DNA from 2 places in the Gordonia sp. WA4-43 genome. Region 2 is predicted to be linked to the other one. Evidence: riboswitches for the same ligand, from Rfam matches in the RefSeq annotation. Region 2 holds a riboswitch; the other holds the start of a gene.
What was found. A riboswitch is a leader RNA that binds a small molecule or an ion and turns the genes downstream of it on or off. The one in region 2 is predicted to bind cobalamin.

Region 1 (3,296 bases), 770 kb from region 2:
GGGCCTGCGCCACCGGCATCGCGACCACCACGTAGCCATCGCCGTGCTCGGCCTGCCCGGCACGCCAGGCATGGACTCGGTCGACGAACTGCGCGACACTCTCACCCCCGTGCGGGCGGGCCTCCGGGTCGGTGAACCACCCGCCGAGGTCGACGGGGTCGATCTCCTCCGGGGACAGGCCCGACCACGCACCGACATCGAGCGTCCGCAGCGCGTCGTCGACGATGAGGCCGCCTGTCGCGCCAAGTATCTCGGCGGTGGCGCGGGTCGCCGCCTCCGGGCCGCAGATGTCGATCGGGCGGGTGAGCGACGCGCTCAGAGCGAGCACGTCGCGTCGACCACGCTGATCGAGAACCGGGTCACCGCCGAACCGCACCGACCGGTTGGGGCCGGTGCGACCGGCGGTGATGATCTGCATGCCGGGCAGTGATCGCCTCAGTTCGGCACGGAGACCGCGCGAGCGCGGTCAGTCGCCTGCGACCGGGCCATCGCCCCCACGATCAGAGCGAACGAGACGGTGAGAACCGTCCACAGAATGACCTGGTTGGCGACCGCATACACCCGGAAATCCCCGATCACGTCACCGGGAAAGCCCGGGAACACGACCTGTCCGGCGTCGTCGCGGACCGGGCCGGGGACCTCGCTGAACGACGGCAGGAAGGCGAGCACGATCGCGATGCCGGCCAGATAGGCGACCGTGGCCGCGACCGCCGAGACCAACCCACCGATGCGCGGGCGCAACCACGACGCCAGGACCACCGCCGCGATGGCGAGGATCACCGACGACACGGTGATGGTGAGGAAGGCACCGGTTCGTTCGCCGATGGTGTCGTCGTCGCCGACGGCGGGTGGGTTCGCCGGGTAGGCGAAGAACGGGACGGCGAAGACGGCGACGAAACCGATGCCGCCGAGCACGCCCGCGACCGCACGGGGATCCGTGGCCGGATGACGGCTGCCGACGTGGCTCCACAAGACCGTGAACGCCACCGCGAAGAACGCGCCCATGCACACCGCGAACACGACGTTGCCGATCCCCGCGCCGAGGTTCTCCTGCATCGCGCGGGTGAACAACTCTCCGCCCTCACCATGGGTGTGACCACCCGGTTCGGCGGCATGGGCCAGGGCCTCCTCGGCCGCCGAGCGGGCGCTCTCGTAGTCGATGGCCTTGCCCACGACGGGTTCGAGGTAGAACCGCGCGAACACGAACGAGACGATGCCGGCGATCAGACCTGCGAGCAGGCCGGCGCCGATGAACTTCTTCTCCATGTCGACTCAGTGGCAGGGGAAGCCGAGGAAATGGCGGGCGTCGTGCACGAACTCGTGCACGTGGGTGTCGGAGCCGAAGACCGACACGACCCCCTGGTCGTAACCGAGGAAGTAGTACGCCAGCCCGGCGAGCAGCACGGTCAGGCTGAGCCAGAGCGCCGCGCTCGCGACGGAGATGTTCGGTACGGGCAGGGCACGGGCCGGGGCGACCTGTAATGCCGCCTCGGTACGGGGAGCTGTCATGGTGGGTCCTTTCGCCGATCTCGCGTCGGAGAGTTCACGGGTGGTGCACGCCGGCACGGCATCCTGACTCACGCATGCCCCGTCACGTCGACCGTGTCGATCTGGGCTGCGTTCACAGTGGCGCGACCGTTCCGGACTCTCACCGGATTCCCCGTACAGGCGTGAGGAGACTGTATACCGCGTTCTGTCGTACGAGTGCGACATAGTGGAGAGATGCCCCGCCCCTCGGTGCTCGACCGCTTCACCGCCCCCACCCGGCGGTGGTTCTCGGGTGCGTTCACCGCGCCCACCGCTGCGCAGAAGGGCGCCTGGACCTCCATCGCCGACGGCGCGAACACCTTGGTCATCGCACCGACCGGGTCCGGGAAGACCCTGGCCGCGTTCCTCTGGGCTCTCGATCGGCTCGCCGCCGACGCCGGCAATCGTCCCGCGGGCACCAAGGTCGTCTACATCTCGCCGTTGAAGGCGCTGGCCGTCGACGTCGAGCGCAACCTGCGCGCACCGCTGACCGGCATCACCCGGGCGGCCCAGGAGCTGAACCTTCCGGAGCCCAACATCACCGTGGGCGTGCGGTCGGGCGACACCTCCGCCGCCGATCGGCGTGCGCTGGTCAAAACCCCACCCGACATCCTCATCACCACCCCCGAGTCGCTGTACCTGATGCTCACCTCGGCCGCGCGGGAGAGTCTCACCGGCGTGGAGGCGATCATCGTCGACGAGGTCCACGCGGTCGCCGCGACCAAACGAGGTACCCATCTCGCGCTGACCCTCGAGCGCCTCGACGAACTGCTGGACAAACCCGCCCAGCGGATCGGCCTCTCGGCGACGGTCCGCCCGCCCGAGGTGGTCGCGGGGTTCCTGTCCGGCGCCGCGCCGTGCCAGGTGGTCAAACCCAAGGCCGACAAGACATTCGACCTGCGCGTCGACGTCCCCGTCGAGGACATGGCCAACATCCCGCCGCCGGTGTCCGATGCCGACCCCGCGGCGCTGGACGACGCGTTCTCGCCGACTGCCGGCTCGTTGTGGCCGTACGTCGAGGCCTCGATCGTCGACCAGATCGAGGCGAACCGCGCCACGATCGTCTTCGCCAACTCCCGACGCCTCGCCGAGAAGCTCACCGCTCGGCTCAACGAGATCCACGCCGAGCGCCACGGCGAGCCTGCCGAACCGACCGGCAATCCGTCGGTCGCGGGCGGCGCCCCGGCGTTCGTGATGGGCAGCGGCGCGAGCTCCGGCGCCGAGCCGGTTCTCGCCCGCGCCCATCACGGCTCGGTCAGCAAGGAGCAGCGCGCCCAGATCGAGGACGACCTGAAGGCAGGCCGCCTCTCGTGTGTGGTGGCCACCAGCTCACTCGAACTCGGCATCGACATGGGTGCGGTCGATCTCGTCATCCAGGTGGAGTCCCCGCCGTCGGTGGCGAGTGGACTGCAGCGGATCGGCCGCGCCGGGCACCAGGTCGGCGAGATCAGCCAGGGCATCCTCTACCCCAAGCACCGCACCGATCTGCTGCACTGCACGGTGACGGTGGGCCGGATGCTCGACGGCGCGATCGAGGAGATCAAGGTCCCGCAGAATCCGCTCGACATCCTCGCCCAGCAGACCATCGCGGCGGCCGCGGTCGACGACCTCGAGGTCGATCACTGGTACGAGGTCGTCCGGCGCGCGGCGCCCTACCGTGAACTGGGCCGGGGCGTCTTCGACGCGACCCTCGACCTGATCGCGGGCCGCTTCCCGTCCGACGAGTTCGCCGAACTGCGCCCCCGGGTGAACTGGGACCGCGACGCCGG
Region 2 (3,296 bases):
CCGTGCGCGCGCTCGCGGATCTGGCGGGTTCGGCACTGGGCCGTCCGCCGGTCACCGTCGGCCTCGCCGGTGCGCCCGGCTCGGCCGCCCTGATGACGGCACCCGACGCGGTGTCGGGATACCTACCGCTGGTGCCCGACGACCTGGAGTTCATCAACGAGGTCGCCGCGCGGGTCGGTCTCGCCATCCCGCTGCACACGCCTGGTCGGGCATTGCGAAAGCTCACCTGTCCCACGCTCGTGTGCATCTGCGACAAGGACACCGTGGCGCCGGCCGGACCGACTGCCCGGTACGCCCGCCGCGCCCCGGCAGCGCGAGTGATTCGTTATCCGGCAGGACATTTCGACATCTACGTCGGCGACGACTTCGAGCGGGTGGTCGCCGATCAGCTCGAGTTCTTGCGCGGGACCGTCCCCGTGTGACGTCAGAACCCGAACCGCGCCTGCATCCCGCGCAGCGTTTCCGCCGATGCCAGCAGACCCGCCCGCTCGGAGTCCGACAGCGGGACATCGAGCCGGGTCTGGGCACCACCGCGGTCGACGACGGTCGGCAACGAGAGGCACACGCCGTCGAGCCCCTCGATACCGTCGGCCCGCGTCGACACCGGCAGCACCCGGTGTTCGTTGTTCAGGATCGCTTCGACGATGCGCGTCGAGGCCAGACCGATCGCGTAGTTCGTCGCCCCCTTGCCCTCGATGATGGTGTACGCGGCGTGCACGACCTCGTGGTGAATACGTTCGCGCGCAACGACGTCCATCGCCGGACGGCCGGGTAGCGGCGTCCACGAGGTGAGCGGCACGCCCCCGATCGACGCCGAACTCCACAGCGGGATCTCGCTGTCGCCGTGTTCGCCGACGATGTAGGAGTGCACGCTCTGTACCGCGACCCCGCAGTGCTGCGCGATCAGGAACCGCAAGCGGGACGAGTCCAGCACCGTGCCCGACCCGAAGACCTGGTGCGGTGACAACCCGCTGATCTCCTGGGCGGCGTAGGTGACGATGTCGACGGGATTGGTGACCATCACATAGATCGCGTTCGGGGCCACCGCCAAGACCCCGGGGAGGATGGCGCGTGTCAGACCGATTGTCGCCTCGGCCAATTCGAGACGCGACTGCCCTGGCTTCTGCTTCGCGCCGGCGGTGAACACGACGACGTCGGCGTCCGCGCACACCGAGACGTCGTCGGATCCGATGATGTCCGCCCGCGGCACGAACTCGAGGCCATGGGACATGTCGAGCACCTCGGCGGTCACCTTGGCGGCGTCGATGTCGAGGAGGGCGATGGTCCGTGCGACACCTCGAATGAGGGATGAGTAGGCGATCGCGGTGCCCACCGCACCCGCCCCGATGATGGCCAGCTTCGTGTCTCGTACGTCCATCGGTTCACCGTTTCCGCGTCGGGTTCGTCGATCGTCGGCACCAGCCTAGGTGCTCGGAAGTCGGCTGTCCGGGCTGCGCCGGCCGACCGCGCGTTCGGTCGGCGGTCGATGTTGATAGCGTGGGCGCCGAGAACGGTCACACCCGCACACGTGGGTGTCAGGGAACCCGGTGTGAATCCGGGACTGGCGCGCAACGGTATGGGAGACGGATTCGGCGCGGACACCGGGGCGACCCGGGAAGGCGCCGGCGCCACGATCCCGAGTCCGATTACCGGCCGTTCTCGCTCGAGTCCATCGTGTATCTCGCGCACAGATACCCAGACCGATAGGCAGTACCACCCGTGTCCCGTCGTACCGACGGCACGACCGAGAGCGCGACCGCCCCGTCGGTCCGGCGACTCCCGTCGACGCCGCTAGCCGCAGTACTGTTCGTCCTCACCCTCCTCAGCATCGCCCTGGCCACCGCTTTCGGCGCGGAGACCATCCCCGTCGGCGACGTGTGGCACACCGTCGTCGGCCGGATGACCGGGGCCGAGCTCGACTCCGCGCACGCCGTCATCATCTGGGATCTCCGGTTGCCCCGGTCCGTGCTGGCCGCGCTGGTCGGAGCCGGGCTGGCGCTGGCCGGCGCACTCATGCAGGCCCTGGTCCGCAACCCGCTGGCCGAGCCGTACCTGCTGGGTGTGTCCGCCGGCGCGGCGGTCGGGGCCACCGCGGTGATGACCCTCGGCGTGCTCGCGGGACTGGGCGTCTGGGCGCTGTCCGGCGGGGCGCTGCTCGGCGCGCTGGCCGCCACCGTCACGGTGTACCTGGTGGCCCGCGCCCAGGGCGGGCTGACCGCGCTGCGACTCATCCTGTCCGGGGTGGTGTTGTCCTCGGCGTTCATGGCGTTGTCGTCGCTGCTGGTGTTCACCGCCGCCGACCCGCACGCCGCCGACAACGTGATGTTCTGGATGCTCGGCAGCGTCGCGGGCGCCACCTGGGCGAAAGTGCAGATCGCCGGGGCGGTCGTGCTGGTCACCGTCGTGGCCATGCTCGCCATCCACTCCTGGCTCGGTGCCTACGCGGCCGGCACCGACACCGCGACGTCGCTGGGCGTGCCGGTACGCGCGATGCGCAACGCGCTGTTCGGTGTCCAGGGTCTCCTGGTCGGCGTGCTCGTCGCGGTGGCGGGCGGCATCGGCTTCGTCGGTCTCATCGTCCCGCACGCGGCGCGACTCCTGGTCGGCGCCACCCACCGCGCGATGTTGCCGGTGGCGGTCTGCGGCGGTGCGCTCTTCCTGGTGTGGGTCGACGTGATCTCGCGGGTGGCGGCCGCACCGCGAGAGATGCCGCTGGGCATCGTGACCGGCCTGATCGGGGCGCCGATCTTCCTGTTCCTCATGGGACGACGCCAGTACGTGTTCGGGGGAGGCTCGTGATCGACCCCGCCCGCGCATCGTCGATGTCGTTGCGCGCGAACGCGCTTGCGTGCCGTCGAGGTGGCCGCGTCGTACTGCGGGATGTCGATCTCGCGGTCCCCGCCGGCACCCGACTGGCCATCGTCGGGCCCAACGGTTCCGGCAAGACCACCCTGCTGCGCACGCTGTGCGGTCTCGAACGCCCGGCCGCCGGCACCGTCGAGGTGAACGGAAACGACCTCCACCGCATCCCCTCGCGACGCCGCGCCATGTCGATGGCCGTGGTCGGCCAGGAGGAACAGCCCTCCGCGGAGCTGACGGTCGCCGAGGCGGTCGGCCTCGGCCGGACCCCGTACCGGTCGGCCTGGTCCACCGGAAGTTCCGACGACAAGACGGTGGTCGATCGCGCGTTGATCCAGGTCGGGCTCGATGGCTGGAGCACCCGCTCGTGCACCCAGCTGTCCGGCGGCGAACGGCACCGCGTCGTGCTCGCCCGCGCGCTCGCTCAGCAGACCCCG

Region 1: another riboswitch for cobalamin. It lies ahead of LEL84_RS23915 (CbtB domain-containing protein); the one in region 2 lies ahead of LEL84_RS20315 (FecCD family ABC transporter permease).

What each region holds. Positions count from the first base shown of each region.
Region 1 covers NZ_CP084736.1:5,262,343-5,265,638, reverse strand. Annotated here, with positions in the region: gene LEL84_RS23925 (histidine phosphatase family protein) at 1-418, opposite strand, end outside; gene LEL84_RS23920 (CbtA family protein) at 436-1,266, opposite strand; gene LEL84_RS23915 (CbtB domain-containing protein) at 1,273-1,509, opposite strand; cobalamin riboswitch at 1,545-1,705, opposite strand; gene LEL84_RS23910 (ATP-dependent helicase) at 1,723-3,296, shown strand, end outside.
Region 2 covers NZ_CP084736.1:4,488,156-4,491,451, reverse strand. Annotated here, with positions in the region: gene LEL84_RS20325 (alpha/beta hydrolase) at 1-422, shown strand, start outside; gene LEL84_RS20320 (L-lactate dehydrogenase) at 425-1,378, opposite strand; cobalamin riboswitch at 1,495-1,673, shown strand; gene LEL84_RS20315 (FecCD family ABC transporter permease) at 1,720-2,799, shown strand; gene LEL84_RS20310 (ABC transporter ATP-binding protein) at 2,823-3,296, shown strand, end outside.